2 regions of the Arsenophonus endosymbiont of Crataerina pallida genome follow, and region 2 is predicted to be linked to the other one. Evidence: predicted binding sites of a transcription regulator. Region 2 holds the regulator's gene; the other holds the start of a gene.
What was found. Region 2 encodes LexA, which represses DNA repair genes until DNA is damaged. Its sites were predicted from a motif close to TNCTGTATGTACATACAGNA; they were not measured.

Region 1 (8,590 bases), 260 kb from region 2:
GCTGTGCGCATTGTCGCACTAATTCAACAATACGAGCCTGATCCAAACAACGCGATCCACCCGTTAATACACTTGTTCCTAATTTTATCACCAAAGTTTGGCTATTGTTCATCATGCTTCTGCCATTAACTCTCTATAACAATAAATATTTAGTCATCAGTTTTACCAAGTAAGAAGCGTTATGCCAACTGACATAACGCAATTTTATTGAAAAGTTAATTTTACAATAGTTGCCAACAATATAAGCTATATATTAATTGCAACCATTTTAGGGCAAGGGGTTAATGTTAATTCCAATGTATTAAGTGAATCACCTAAACGTTTGTGGAATTCTTGCAATGTCTCTTCAAGCGACTTGATAATATTTGATTTATTAATTTCGATATGCTGCCAATTACCCACTTTATCAAACATACCTAATTTATAATGATATACAAATCCGTCAAGTTCTCGTCTTAATTCCAACCACCATCCCCAAAATTCACGCTTTTCTGGAGCAGTCTTTGCATTAACACAAATAGCAAGGCAGTCGAAAAAAAAGAGATCATCCTGACATTGAGATTCGCGGAGATAAGGTCCTAACCTGGTAAAATGCTTCAATAATTTACTTTTAGAATAATTTGAAGTTAAAGCCATAATAAGGATCTCCTTGTTGTTAAGCTACCTTTTTAGCAAATAAGGAAAAATAATCAAGTAATCACAACGATTATTCAATTTTGCTTTTCAGCCAACTCACTACTGTAGAAAGTGACTGATGAAAATTTTGATACAACGGCTTGGTTGGTAAAGTCAATAACTTACCGTCAATGGACGAACGTACGACAAGTAGTGCGTCTTCTTTAGGACTAAAAATATCATTTTGCCAGTTGACAGCCATAAACGGTACAGGACAGCGACGCCCTAATAATCCCTGTTTTTTTAGCGAATAACAACTTAGTTCTGAACGTAAAACAGCTTCATCTACCTGATAGAAACCTAATTGACTGGCAAAGAGGTCAATATTCATTACCGGTATTTGATCCTGATATTTTTGTTCAGTAAGCAAGCTGTGGACGATGGGCCCTAAAACTGCAACGCCTTTTAAGCGTTTGGGTTCTAAATAAGCTAAGCGAAGTGCAATATTGGCACCAAAACGCAAACCAATTACACCTATTCGAATATGATCGATCCATGGAATATTAGCCAATTGATTAAGTACCTGTTGATGCAGCGCGCTAGTATCCTGAGAAAGTTTATATTTAATAGAATAGCCAATTGATGGCATATCCAGGGTTAACATAGCAAAACCTTGCGGGGCCAGATAGTTGTTGAAAAGGCGGTAATAATCTAGTTGTAAACTATCTAATGTGCCACAAACTAAAATCGTGGGACACGGGCCTTGGCTGGTATCCGGTAAATGTAAAAAACCAATCACCTCTTTTTTACCATCCGCTATTTTGAAAGAAATTTTTTTCAGTCGAAAATTGGTCAATTGCGCTGCATTTTCATAAGCTTTATTAGCTAATAACACCGCTTGTTCGGCAAGACTATCACCTTTAAGATGAGGATATGCGGCAATACTATATAAATTAGCTGCCCGTAACCAAGCTTGGCTTGCTGCTATTTTTGTTGGCAATTCAAGTGCTTTTTTCTGCCAGCCCATCGCTTGTTGTGACCACTCATAAGCCCAATTTCCTGGCTGGTAACCAATTATGGTATCGAGTAAATTATCAAAACTTCGAATACGATTATTTGCCGCAATACGACTTAATACTGCTTCAATCTCCAGCCCATCGTTGCCACGCCAAATCCATATTAGCCGGTTAAGCATACGATACCAACTAACATAACTCGTCCCTTCGAATGTTGAGCTATGCTTCAATAAATGCGTTTTAGGCACGCTATAAGTCACCAGAACAGAGGGCTCAGTTTGTTTCAGTTTTGATTTAGGCTTAAACAGCTTTTCTGACAGATTTTTTTCACTCATATTGACTTTATTCAGTTAAAAACTTTAGCAATGAAAAAGGGATGCGATTAGCATCCCTATATCATATACTTTATTTCACGAATCAAAGCGAAATAAATAAAATAATTATTATTGTTCACAAAGCGGCTTAATAAAAACCTCTTTTTCCATATCCCAAGGTTGTTCTATCCAGGTATTTTGCGGTATATCAATAACATAATTATCAATTAATGGACGCCCAGCGGGTTTAGCAAAAATAGTCACAAAATAGCCTTTGGGATACATATCCCTGATAGCTTGCGCTGTCCCGCCAGTATCGACCAAATCGTCGACCACAATATAACCTTCACCATCACCTTCCACTCGCTTAATAACCTTAAGTTCCCTCTGGCTATTATGGTCGTAACTTGAAATACAGACCGTATCAATATGGCGTAGACCCAATTCACGAGCAACAATAGCACTTGGAACAAGTCCACCGCGGCTAACCGCAATAATGCCTTTCCATTGCTTGGCTGGTAGTAAGCGTTGTGCCAAAGTACGGGCATGCATTTGCAACATATCCCATGTTACGATGTATTTTTCACTTATAAAATTCTGATCCCAACGACTAGAGACAATTTTAGAAAAGCATATTAGTGGAGAAAATATTGCGCGAGATTATAGTGATTTGTAATAACAAAAACCAGAAATTAATTAATATTATCACAATTAACTAAAGGAATAGATGTTAGAAGGTGATATTCTGAATTAATAAAATAAATAATATTTACCAAGACTGCGGAATTAATTAGCAATCTTAATAATAAGGGTAGTAATAGGAGATAAAACGTGTCTGAACTTTCACAGCTTTCACCACAGCCGCTTTGGGATATTTTTGCACAAATTTGTGCAATTCCTCATCCATCTGGACATGAAGAAGCACTTGCTTCCTATATTATTCAATGGGCGGAGAGCAAAAAATTTAGCGTTGAACGCGATAAAGTCGGTAATATTCTTATTCGCAAACCGGCAACCGCCGGCTTGGAGAATCTTCGACCTGTCGTGCTTCAAGCCCATTTGGATATGGTGCCACAAAAAAACAGTGATACTCAGCACGATTTTACTCAGGATCCTATCCGTCCTTACGTAGATAATGAATGGGTGAAAGCGCAAGGTACCACATTAGGTGCAGATAATGGCATCGGTATGGCCTCTGCTTTAGCTGTACTGGATGATGAGCATGTTAAACATGGACCAATAGAGGTTTTACTCACCATGACGGAAGAAACCGGCATGGTTGGTGCTTTTGGCATACAGCCAAATTGGCTACAAGCAGATATTCTGATCAATACCGATTCCGAAGAAGAAGGCGAAATCTACATGGGTTGTGCCGGCGGCGTTGATTTTACCACCACCTTTAAATTGGCAAGAGAAGCCATTCCAGCTAATCATATAATCTTCAAAATAACACTTAAAGGGTTAACAGGTGGTCACTCGGGTGGTGATATTCATTTAGGATTAGCTAATGCGAATAAACTATTGGCGCGTTTTCTAGCAGGTCATGCCAGTGAATTACAATTAAAGCTCATTCATATTCAAGGGGGTAGCTTACGTAATGCGATCCCTCGTGAGAGTGAAGCAATTTTTGCAGTGCCCATATCAGTAGCAGCTAATTTAGAAACCAGTAAAAATCACTATCTAGCGATGCTAAGATCTGAATTTGCCGCGCTTGAAAAAAACTTAGTCATTACGCTTGATGAGACAACAACAGAATTATTTGCGCTAACCGCAGATTGTTAATCTCGCTTATTACATTTTCTCAATGCTGCGCCTAACGGTGTTATTCGGATGAGTGACGACATAAAAGAGGTTGTTGAAACTTCACTCAATACCGGCGTTGTTAATATGGATGAAAAAAAGGCCGAAATTACTTTTTTAATTCGCTCATTAATTGAAACGGGCAAAGATTATGTTGTTAACATGTTGACATCATTATCGATGCTTGCCGGTGCGGAATGTGAACATAAAGGCAGTTATCCTGGCTGGAAACCAGATCCGAAATCGCCAGTCATGGCACTTGCTAGCGATATCTATCAGCAACTATTTGGCAAAACACCTAAGATCATGGTGATCCATGCTGGTTTAGAATGTGGGCTATTTAAAAAACCTTATCCTCAAATGGATATGGTTTCCATTGGGCCAACGATATATGGCGCCCACTCACCCGACGAGCGAGCTAACATTAAAAGTGTCGAGAAATACTGGCAACTGTTAACATCAGTACTTAAATCAATACCTGAAAAAGATTAATAATTGTAGCAGGCTAAACTAGCCTGCTTTTCACCAGTTCAGTATTAACTGCTTTTCTATCTGTGGATTTTGTAAAGTGATATGTAGACCTACTAATCTAACACCGCGATCTGCTCGCCTCTGATGCCAAATTTGCTGCGCTATTTGGATAAGATCACCTTTACTTAAAATCGGATAACTATGCTCTTGAGTCGTTAACTGAAAATCGGTAAATTTCATCTTAACGTCTTGACTTGCAATGCTAAGCTCCGGTTTAATTTTTGCTAATCGAGTCTCAAGTTCTGGATAAAGTCGTTCAATAATTTTCATACAGTCATCCCATTGATAAATATCCTTAGCAACAGTACGCTCTACCCCAACTGATTTAGGTAAACGCTTACTATTAATGCTACGTGGATCTACGCCATGACTAAGATCCCATAAAATTTGACCAAACTTACCTAATTCTTTCACTAATGTAATCAAATCAAATTGTTGAATATCGCCACAGGTCTCCAATCCCATTTTTTGCAACCGCTGTGCCGTAACCTTACCGACACCAGGAATTTTTCTTAATGGTAATGGATAAATAAAATTGGCCACTTGATCAGGCGTAATAACATATTGCCCATTAGGTTTATTCATATCGGAAGTAATTTTAGCGAGAAATTTGACCGGTGCGATACCCGCTGATGCCGTAAGCGATAATTGATTAAAAATGCGCTGTCTAATCGCATTAGCTATCAAGGTTGCGGAACCGTGATAATGGGGACTATTTGTCACATCAAGATAAGCTTCATCTAAAGAAATAGGCTCAACCAATTGCGTAAAATCGAGCAGAATTTGCCGTATCTGCCATGATATTTCTTTATATAAAGACATGCGGCCAGGGATAATTCTCAATTGTGGGCAATGTTTAAGTGCTAAAGCTGTAGACATTGCACTATGCACACCATAACGTCGAGCCATATAATTAGCTGTACAAATTACCCCACGCCGATCCGCTCTACCGCCAATCGCTAGCGGAATATTGCGCAAAGAAGGATTGTCACGCATTTCTATAGCTGCATAAAAGCAATCCATATCAATATGGATAATTTTGCACACAACCTTCTCCCAATAACACTGTTTAAATAAACAGTATAGTGATGATTTTATTAATCGTAAATAAAAAACTTTAAAGAAAATAACAACTCAATAATAGGATTATGGCCATAAAATATTTTATTAAAATAATGTATTACTTTTTTAATATACTAAATAAATTTTGTTGCTAAAAAGAGCGGTAACCTGTTTGAGATAATTGATAAGGATTGCCTGCGGCATATTTTAATATACAATTTTTAGTATTAATACTAATTGTCAATAAAGTTTCCCAACGCTCGGTATCAGGTTGCGAACTATCAGGTAAAAAACAAATTGGTGACTGCTCACCTTCGGGACCACACATTGCCGCAGCAGACTCTATAATGTCTTTATTTTTCATATCACTAGCGACTATTTTAAGATGCTCATAACGTTTATAAGTAGTATCATCAGTAGTGCGTTCCCCCGAAACTAATTCAGATGCCAGAAAATGATTAGTATGTAGTAACCAATCATTTTGTTGCGGATAAATGATCGCTGTCCGAAATGGGCTTAACTCAATACTTACCGCTCTGCATCTTTCAGCACGATGGGAAAATATACTTAATACTAACGATGCATTCACTTGCGCAGAAAATGCTAAAGCGATAGCCTCTTCTATGGTTGTTGCTTCTTCTAATATTCGGCGAGCTACTGCATGTACAGGCACTCCACCAGAATCATTGTCGCTTATATGATGTAAGATATTAAAATGTAATCCTAATCCAGCGCTATTAACACCAATTTTACCTAACATGCCAAATTCGGTAAAAAGCTTAAATCGCATTCCTTTTTTATTCTGCAATTCAGTCATTAATCCGCAAGGTGCTAAAACGTCATGCCAATCCCAAGTTTGTATAGTTTGTGGCATATTAATATCAGGAGCTGCATAAATTGCGGTAGAGCATTCACCTAAATATGATGTTGCTTTGGTTGATAAAATTTCAGTTCGTGCATTGAGACTTGCCAAATACCAAACGGGAGGATCTGCGCCAAGAGCCGTTGCTTCAATTTCACTTGCCAAATCCGGACACCAATACTCCAAGGCAGATAAGCTATTCTCGCCAATTTTTCTCACCTGATCGCCAGTTATGCCAATACGAGAAAAAAAATCTAAATATAGCATTACAATCTGTTTTATTTGTGTTGCCCAACATTCCCCAATCTGTTTCCCACGACAAAAAGGATCCTTTTCTGCATTATTAAAGGTATAAATTTTCATAATTAACAGCCTTATTTAATTAATAATACAAAATAAATAATAATATTTACTATTATTTATTTAATTTAACTAATTCAACAATACTATTTTACTATAATATGCAACCCAATAAGTCCATCTAAAACACTATAATTTTAATATCCTATTTTATATTAAGCTATAGACATTATCATTATTAATAAAATTAAAGCATTTTAAATTAAAAATAACAGATGATAAAATATATTTATTTTAATTATTTCCTCTATTATATTAAGGAATAATTTATCATGATAAACTTTAATAAGTTCACAAATGGAAATAATAAAAACCTTTTAATACAATAATATATAAAAATTATATTAAAAGTTAAGATATATTAATATAATCTAATTGTAAAATAAAGATTGGACAGTCTATCTTTACTATTTTTTAAATAATATATAGTATTTAAATTTCATCTGATGGAATAAAAAATTTATTCTAGAAATTTATTATTAGAAGCATAAAAATACTTTTAAACAATATGTTATTTTCATTTAAGAATATAAAAATTATCTGACAAGCAAATATTATTTAAGCTTTAATTATAATTAAGAAATAAATAGTTTTATAACTAATATAACGTAAAGTTATATCATTAAATTTACGATAAAAAATAATAAAAATCTGCTATATTAATTAATATTTAATCTTCTACTTTAATAATAAAATTAATTTATAATATTTTTCATACACACAACTTATGGAGAAAATAATGCATAAAAGTATGACAGCTGTACTGCTTTTGCTCTGTTCAGTTACAGCCTTAGCAAATTCACCGAAAATCGTTGCACATCGTGGAGGAACTGCCGATGCGCCAGAAAATACCATTTATGCCATTGATCAGGCATTAAAAAACGGCGCCGATAAAATATGGATCACCTTACAACTTTCCAGTGATAAAGTCCCCGTATTATATCGTCCATCTGATTTAAATACATTAACCAATAGAAGTGGCCCGGTTTCCTCTTACTCTGCGCAGCAGCTTATAAAGGCTGATGCCGGCTACCGTTTCGGTTCCCGTCATAACCATCTTTATTGTAATAAAGGAATAGTCATTCCGACCTTGAAGCAAGTATTGCAACAGTTTCCAGCGACCGATTTCTATATCGATCTAAAATCTCCCGATGCCGATCCTTACGAACAAGCAAAAGCAATTGAAAAAGTGTTAAAAGAAGAAAAAGCGTTTCGACGTACTCGCTTTTATTCCACCAACCAAGCTTTCTTGAATGCTTTATCTGATCATGTACAACGTTTTGAAAGTCGTGATGAAACGCGTGATATTCTGGCAAATATTACCATGAATCATCATTGTTTGATTGATAAAAAAGTTAATACTCAGCGCTGGTATGGACTGGAACTGCGACGTAAAGTAGAAGTTGTGGAAAAATATACTCTTGGTGAAGCTCGCTCATCCTCAGATTTAGTTTGGGATCATGAAGCAATGAAATGTTTCCGCGCCAGCGGCGGTGCACATATCGTTTTATTTGGCATAAAAGATGAAGCTGATTATAAACTGGCTAAAGAGCTAGGTGCAGATGAAGTTATGGTCGATTCACCTAAATATTTTAAAGATATAAGATAATAAAAAAATCAAAATATTAATAATCTCGTTATTACTATTAATAACGAGATTTTTTATTAAATAATACGGTTGTAATCTGCTGATGCTTTTGACGCTTTTCCATTGCTATACGTTTCTTGCGAAGCTCACATGGCTGCGGGCAATCACAAACTTTTTCAATGCCTATATTACTTAATCCACCACAACTTCCTTGAAGTTGCTTGCGTTTAATAATATAGCCAAGTGACATAGCAATAAAAGCAAGCAGGAAAAAAACCAAAGTAGCGATAAATATTTTTAACATAATGACTCCGCTACATTTTTTTTACTAAATAAGGTTTGAATGCTGAACTATAACGTTCTTCGAAACCTTTATTAGTCGTAACGACCATGAAAACCGGTAAATTTAAACGTTCAGCTAACTCCATTCCTTTTTCAGCCC
Region 2 (8,590 bases):
TGAAGTGGGATTTAATAATCGCAATAGCTTCTATATCTCGGGCGAATTACGTTTTTAAATAAAATAGCATTATCCATTAAGTTGATTACTTTATGTACTTCTGGCCTATACCATCAATTTTAAAAAAAGATAGTTCAGCTAAACGGTACGGATTACAGTATGTGAAAGGCTGGAGGTTGAATTTGAAATTTTTTATTAAGATCTTCAGTCTTTGCCTTTTCTTAATTAGTTGCAAAGAAAATACGGCAACTTCAATAACCATTGAACCAGTACTCACAACAGAAACTCACGAAGAGGCCCACAGGGTTTGGCCTGTTATGCAATCAATAGCACCACCGCAAGGCTTAAGACCGTGTTGTGCTTTTGGTTATAATCTCAAAGTTAAGCTTTGGCAAATACCAATCCCTTTTTATCAAATTGATAATATTGTTGAAGCCAACAAACTAGGTGAACATCATTATAATGATAGCTTTTGGGCAACATTGACAGTACTTAGCGGGTTGAGTAAAGAAAAATTAGGCCTTATTTATACTGAAAAAGGCGGGTTTATTGACATTGCCCATGTAAAAGATACTGCAGATTATACCCTATATCTTTTTACTGAAATTTTTGCTCATCTGGAAGAAAATTATCAAATTCAACTAGATGATGAATTAGCTGCCCGAAAAATACAACTTTTTGCGGTTAAACCATCAATACCCTATATTGAACGTTATACATTAAGTGCTTATCTGGCCGCTGAATTAGCTTTTGAATTAGCTGCCTGGCACGAAATCACTCAAAGTTATGGCTATGAATCTGTACCTGGTATTTCTGAAGGTATTTCCGCTTTTTCTCCTGAAGATCTCTATTCCAACCTGTTAGGTGCCCGTATTGCCCTTACATTGATTTTACAAGGTCAGGCCAGTTCAGTGACTCAATTTAGTGTAGCCATGGCTAAAACATTACCATTAACATTAAAAGAATTAGGCGCTTACGCTAAAAACGAAACCAAACAAATGTTCGATCAAATAGATAATCTATGGTGGAATAGCAAAATGCAGGTCCCTGAAAAATTTCTGGTCCTAAAACGAGACTATGAAACCAGTAGTACACGTATGCCAGTCATGCCGCCAAAAAATATCCAACACGGACACAAATTGTCCCTTCCTCAGAATTATAAACACTATAAGCTATCCCAATTTGCGCAACTACAGCTGTGGCCAACAAAATATTCTACTGCCTTACCAGCTAAAAATGGTTATTGGACACGTGAAGACTTTCCACAAATAGCAAAATTTACTGAAATTCGCGATAATTTGGAATTAAAGCAGCAATAAAATCATTAATTTTTGCTAAAAATATAGTAGTCCCATATGTAATTAATTAAATAAGTTTAACTATATTAATATCGATCGAAATATAACTTATTGTAAAATAATGATAAATATTTTTTTTAATTAAAATTAACAAATTTAAACTAAAATTTAATTAATAAATAGCCAATAATAAGTAGCACTTCTTAAATTTATCTGCTAGGATTTGTGCAATTTTTGTTCAACTTGAAACGAGGAGAAGCGCCATGCCCTCTCGAACGATGAGGACTAACGCCGTCTTCGCTTTCTTGGTGTTATTGTTTTCAACTAGTTTTAGTTATTCATCAACCAGTACGAGTTTGTCTCTAAAAGAGTATTATCACAAACCTGTGCAGACAAAAGAACTAACTCGTCTGCCTGATATGCGAAAATACCCATCAGGAGCTACTCGCAAGAAAGCGTTTTTAAAAGCGATTGTCCCAATAATTGAAAAGTACAACTACAAGATCATGCAAGATCGCCAGTGGTTATTATCCAAACGTTACAATAAAAATTGGAACGCTGCTGATAAACAACGATTAAACCAAATTTGTACCAGTTATAATATACCATGCAGTTCACCTGCTAGTTTAAACTGGAACAAGTTGCTAAGTCGTGTTGATATTATTCCTACCCATTTAGTTGTTACCCAAGCAGCAACAGAATCAGGTTGGGGAGCTTCTGGCTTAGCCCAGAAAAATAATAATTTGTTTGGCATGAAATGCGGTCGTAAATGTACCTACAATCCAGGTACCATCAAAGGCTATGCGGTTTATTCATCTGTCGATGCATCTGTCAATGCATACTTAAGAAATTTGAATACCAATAATGCCTATCAATTATTACGCAATTCACGTGCACAGCAGCGTAGTACCCAGAATTCATTAAGTACCAGTGTATTAATTGATAATCTGAAAAACTACTCACAACTTGGAGATAAATATAATCGTTATTTACAAAATATGTTCTCAAGTAACGAAGAGTTAATCACCCAAGTTCAGCAGAATATGCCAAAGCATATTTAATCAACTTGCTGTAATAATTGCTAAAAATAAAATCCATACATAATAAATGTGTGGATTTTATTATTTTTTAAATATTAACACCCTAATTCCTAACACAATAGCATCATTTAAAATTCATTTGATTCACTAACTTCAAAGAAAAATAAAAAATAGCATACCTATAATCACCCCAACAGTCCCTAAAATAGTTTCCATCAAAGTCCAAGTTTTTAATGTCTGCCCCTCGGTAGCACCAGTAAATTTACTAAACAACCAAAATCCAGAGTCATTTACATGGCTTAGTACTATTGAGCCGCCAGATATACAAACTGCCAAAGCGGCTAATTGCGCGCCAGAATAACCTAACTCACTGATCACCGGCAATATAAGTCCAATAGTCGTTAAACAAGCTACCGTCGCTGAACCTTGAATAATACGTACAGCAGCAGCTAATACAAAACAAGCCAATGCAATTGGTAAGCCTGTATTCATTAACGCATTACCTAATACTGGCCCAACACCTGAATTGACTAAAACTTGCTTAAAAACGCCCCCTGCACCTGTAATAAGTAAAATAATTCCTGCTGGCTGAATCGCTGCTGAACAGATCTCCATCACTTTTTCTCTATTCATACCATAGCGAAGCCCTAAACCATAGATAGCCAGTAGACAAGCTAACAGTAATGCGATAAATGGGTGGCCAATAAATTCTAACCAATGCTCTGCATCAGAATCCTTTACCAAAAAATAACTACTTAATGTTTTCAATCCTACCAACGCTAAAGGAAACAGTACGATCAATAGGCTGAACATAAACTTGGCATTTTACCTTTTTTGCTCTCATTGCCTTGATAATTTTCAGGTAACGCAATAAAAACATGCCGGCTAATAAAATTACCAAATAATGGTCCGGCGATAAGCATTGCTGGAATAGCTGCACATACGCCAACCAAAATCAGCATTCATCTGAGATGCAACTAACATTGGCGTTGGACCCGGAAGTAAAAAAGCAGTAGCAGCGGCCGGCTACACCGGCAAACAGGGGAATAGCTGTTTTAACAACATTGCCACCTAAACGGTTAGTAATGGTGAAAACAATACCAATTAACAATACTATTGCGACATCAAAAAAAAGCGGCAATGCGCAAATCAATCCTGTAATACCAATGGCTAAATTAGTCCGTTTTTCACCAAAACAATTGATTATTTTGATCGCAATTTGCTCTAATGCGCCTGTTTCATGGAGTATCCGTCCAAACATTGCGCCTAATGCCACAACAATTGCCAAGAATCCTAATGTTCCTGCCATACCTTCTTGCATTGTTTCTATGATTTTTTTAACCGGCATGCCAGAAAATAATCCCGCTAAAATAGAAACCACCATCAACGCAATGAACGCATGTAATCTTGCATACATAACCAGAAACAACAATAAAAAGACAGCCCCTGCGGCAGTCAATGTCAATACAAGCATATTTAATGTTTCAGGTATAAGCGTGTTCATCTATTTTTCCTTAGTAATAATTTCATCAATTAATTTTACTGTATTATCAATAACCTCAGCTAATGGTGGCTTAATATCGACGACATACACATCTTTTTCATCATTACTAGGTACTTCCAAAGTATCAAACTGCGAGACCAACATATTTGGTTTAAAAAAATGATTTTTACGCTTTTTTAATCGGTCTTCTATTAATTTAAAGTCTCCTTCAAGGTAAAGAAATGACAAATGTTGGTTTCCGTCTCTTAAAATATCTCGATATTTTTTTTCAACGCGGAACAAACAATCAAAGAAACCTTATTTGTTCTCTGCATAGCAAAAATAGCATCACTCAATGCCTTAAGCCAAGGCAGTCGATCAGAATCATTCAACGCATGGCCATCCGACATCTTTCTAATATTGGCACGTGGATGCAAAAAATCACCATCTAAAAAGGCAGTTCCTATTTTTTGAGCGATCCCACTCGCAACTGCTGATTTACCACTACCTGATACCCCCATAAGTATAAAAACATGGTGTATTTTTTTGCTATCACGCATTATTAACTCCTTTAAAAATCAAGCAATATATAAAATGTTACTGATAATTTTCAGTTATAAAAAATAATATAATAGAATTGTGATAAGAATCTCAGTAAAGAGGGAGGCGTAAGCGCAAGTAAAATTTGTTATCCATTTTATAACCCTTAATTTAAATAGAAATAACTTATATTAATTCACTAGATAATCAAAATTAATAATCTTAATTTCTACTCAATATTTATTCCATTTTCCAATTAAGTATCAGTTTATCGCAATAGGAAATAAAAAAGCATTATTACAAAATAGTAAAAGATATTATTTATTTTAGAACTATGGTAGATATCAAAAAGTATAAATATGATAATATCATTATTATAATGATCTTCACCTTAGGATAATTCATGACAAAGCAAGATCAGGAAAAAATACTGTCCCAGGCAAAAAAAATATGCCAAGCGCGTAATGTACGTTTAACACCCCAAAGAGAAGAGGTATTACGCCTTATAGCAGCCCAACCTTGTGCTATTAGTGCTTATGATTTGCTTGATTTACTTAGAATTTCTGAACCTCAAGCTAAACCACCGACTATTTATCGTGGCCTGGAGTTTCTCTTAGAACAAGGTTTTATACACAAGATAGAATCAACAAATAGCTATGTTATTTGTCATCATTTTGAGGATCCTAAACATACCTCAGTTATGCTAATTTGTGATAATTGCGGTAGTGTTGCCGAAAGTAATGGCCAAGCGGTAGAAACTGCTATTTTAAAATTAGCCAAACAGACTGGTTTCCAGTTGTCCCATACCGTTGTTGAAAGCCATGGGTTATGTTTACCCTGCAACAAAATTGAGAAAAAACAGTGTCAAAGCTAAGCATTATTAGGCTTAAATAGTGATATGAAAGCCGGCGGCTCATACAACCGGCCTTTATTAAAAAAGCAATAAAAATTTAAAAATAGTTTGCTTAATACCCATCAATCAAAAAATCAAACAAACTAGGAAATAATATTATATTCAATAAATTAAGCTGAATTTACTTAAAAAATTAATTAGAGATAAAAGAGCTAAAAGTTTAACTAAAATGAGTTACTACTACGAATAATACCAACAGCTAGTCCTTCAATAGTTAAGGTTTGTGTCCGCAAATCCACAATAATTGGCTCAAATTCAGGATTTTCAGCAATTAATTCAACTTTACTACCCACTTGCTTGAAGCGTTTAACCGTCACTTCATCATCAATACGCGCTACAACGATTTGTCCATTATGTACCTGCTGGGTTTTATGTACAGCAAGTAAATCCCCATCAATAATTCCAATATTTTTCATGGACATGCCATTAACACGCAATAAAAAATCAGCACTAGGTCTAAAAATAGTAGCATCAATCCGATAATGACTCTCGATATGTTCTTGAGCAAGTAAGGGTTCTCCTGCCGCCACCCGACCAATAAGTGGTAATCCTTCATCCTCATGTTCTTCTTGCAGTAGCCGGATACCGCGAGACGCGCCAGAAACAATTTCTATCACCCCTTTACGCGCCAACGCCTTTAAGTGTTCCTCTGCTGCATTTGGTGAACGAAAACCTAAACTTGATGCAATTTCAGCGCGTGTCGGCGGCATACCCGTTTGCGAAATGTGTTCACGCACTAGATCATAGACCTGCTGCTGCCTCAACGTTAATTCTTTCATTTCGCCCCCTATTTATTCGCATCCACACATTGTTACTGTAAGTATATACAGGTATATTAAGATTTAAAACCAATAAATGTGTAAAACCCTATTTTTTATAACTAGCTCACGAAATAATGATTACCAATTACAACTGACCAAATAAAAATTGCTAAACAAATTGAAATAAAAACCGCCGCCGAGCCGATATCTTTCGCTTTAGCAGAAAGCTCATGCAATTCTGTACCAATTCGATCAACCACTGCTTCAATCGCACTATTTAATAATTCAACAATAGCTATCAATACCATTGAGCTAATAAGTAATAACCGTTCAATCCATTGCACATCAAGTAAAAAAGCCACAATAATGGCAATAACCACCATAATTGCTTCTTGTCTAAAAGCGGCTTCACTCTTCCAGGCTGCTCTTAACCCTTTCAGCGAATAACCCGTTGCTTTAATAATTCGGGTTAAGCCGGTTGTTTGATTTGCCATAAAATTTACTCTCTAGGTTTAGATAAATGTGGGATTTAATATAATTATTATCTTTTAAACAGATATTAATTACTATTTCTGATATGCTTTGGTAGGATTCAAACAAGAGGCTATCGCTCATCTATGTCATTTTGGCGTAAAATTTACTATAATCTATTAGATTTACCAATGAAATTGTTGGTAAAAAGTAAGCTCATACCAGTAGATCCAATTAAAGAATTGCGTCTTGATACGACACATCCTTTTCTATATGTATTACCTTATCATTCTAAAACAGATTTATTGACCTTACGGCAACAATGTTGTTCTATTGGCTTACCTGATCCACTCGATCCGATTGAAATAGACGAAATTAAATTACCTGCCTATGTCTTTATCGATGATGGCCCGCGTGTATTTCGTTATTATTCGCCAGATCCACGTAAAGATTCAGTAAAAACATTTACTGCTTATCTTGATCTTCATTGCCATAATCCCGAGCTAAACATTCAGATGCTACCCGTATCAGTAATGTTCGGTCGAGCGCCTGGTCGAGAAGGCCACTCGCCAGCGCCTCCGTTACGTTTACTGAATGGTATCCAAAAATTCTTTGCCGTTATCTGGCTAGGACGTGACAGTTTTGTTCGTTTTTCTCCCACTGTCTCTTTACGCCAAATGGCTGGCGAATATGGTACTGATAAAATTATCGCCAATAAACTTGCCCGAGTAGCTCGAATTCACTATTCACGGCAACGATTAGCTGCGGTTGGCCCCAAACTCCCTGTACGCCACGATCTATTCAATAAACTGTTAACTTCAAAAGCGATAGAAAAAGCAGTTGAAGATGAAGCTAAAGCAAAAAAAATCTCCCTTGAGAAGGCAAAACATAATGCGATTGCCATGATGGAAGAAATTGCCGCTAATTTTTCCTATGAAGCGATCCGCATTACTGACCGCGTACTTAGTTGGACATGGAATCGACTCTATCAAGGAATTAATGTGCAACACGCCGAACGTGTGCGCCAATTAGCACAAGATGGCCATGAAATTGTCTATATTCCTTCTCATCGTAGTCACATGGATTATCTATTATTATCTTATGTGCTTTATCATCAAGGTTTAGTTCCGCCTCATATCGCTGCAGGTATCAACCTTAATTTTTGGCCGGCTGGGCCAATTTTTCGTCACTTAGGTGCTTTTTTCATTCGTCGCTCTTTCAAAGGCAATAAACTTTACTCGACCATATTTCGTGAATATCTCAGCGAATTATTTGCGCGTGGTTACTCAATTGAATATTTTGTTGAAGGTGGCCGCTCTCGAACAGGCCGACTACTGGAACCAAAGACTGGTACGCTGTCGATGACCCTGCAAGCAATGCTACGAGGTGATTCACGTCCAATTACCATTGTTCCAATCTACATAGGTTATGAACATGTATTAGAAGTTGCGACCTACGCTAAGGAACTAAAAGGGGCAGCAAAAGAGAAAGAAGGGTTTTTCTCAATGTTAAGAGGTCTACGCAAATTGCGTAAACTAGGCCAAGGTTATGTTAACTTTGGTCAACCGATTGCACTAACTCAATATTTAAACAAACATGTTCCCGAGTGGCGTCAATCTATCGATGCTATTCAGCCCCAGCGTCCAACTTGGTTAAATTCAACCGTGACTCGGTTAGCTCATAAAATCATGGTTAGAATTAACAACGCTGCTGCGGCTAATGCAGTCAATTTATGTTCAACTGCTTTGTTAGCTTCGCGCCAACGTGCATTAACCCGTGAACAATTAATTGAACAAATCGAATGTTACCTCCAACTATTAAGAAATGTGCCTTATAGCGATGATAGCACGACACCCAGCAAAACTGCTGAGCAACTATTAGAAGACGCCTTGCAATTGGATAAGTTTGAAGTCGAGCATGACAGCATGGGCGATATTGTAGTATTACCTCGAGAAAATGCTGTATTGATGACTTATTATCGAAATAATATTATGCATTTGTTGGTTTTGCCTTCTTTGGTAGCCAATATCGTATTACATAATGAAAGTGTTCAACGCCAGGAAATTGGTGATCAAATTGCACTC

Region 1: a site for LexA is predicted at 5,340-5,359, ahead of dinB (DNA polymerase IV). Genes of this name have one in related genera too.

The regions. Positions count from the first base shown of each region.
Region 1 covers NZ_OZ026540.1:3,113,949-3,122,538, reverse strand. Annotated here, with positions in the region: partial or broken gene proB (glutamate 5-kinase) at 1-115, opposite strand, end outside; gene crl (sigma factor-binding protein Crl) at 247-636, opposite strand; gene frsA (esterase FrsA) at 707-1,966, opposite strand; gene gpt (xanthine phosphoribosyltransferase) at 2,075-2,536, opposite strand; partial or broken gene AACL31_RS16640 (aminoacyl-histidine dipeptidase) at 2,777-4,237, shown strand; gene dinB (DNA polymerase IV) at 4,268-5,323, opposite strand; gene AACL31_RS16630 (C45 family peptidase) at 5,490-6,563, opposite strand; gene AACL31_RS16625 (glycerophosphodiester phosphodiesterase family protein) at 7,300-8,169, shown strand; gene nqrM ((Na+)-NQR maturation NqrM) at 8,207-8,452, opposite strand; gene AACL31_RS16615 (FAD:protein FMN transferase) at 8,463-8,590, opposite strand, start outside.
Region 2 covers NZ_OZ026540.1:3,374,095-3,382,684, forward strand. Annotated here, with positions in the region: gene AACL31_RS17925 (hypothetical protein) at 1-58, shown strand, start outside; gene AACL31_RS17930 (DUF4056 domain-containing protein) at 318-1,319, shown strand; gene AACL31_RS17935 (protein bax) at 1,562-2,359, shown strand; partial or broken gene gntU (gluconate transporter) at 2,492-3,842, opposite strand; partial or broken gene gntK (gluconokinase) at 3,843-4,381, opposite strand; gene zur (zinc uptake transcriptional repressor Zur) at 4,765-5,235, shown strand; gene lexA (transcriptional repressor LexA) at 5,439-6,053, opposite strand; gene AACL31_RS17960 (diacylglycerol kinase) at 6,155-6,529, opposite strand; gene plsB (glycerol-3-phosphate 1-O-acyltransferase PlsB) at 6,653-8,590, shown strand, end outside.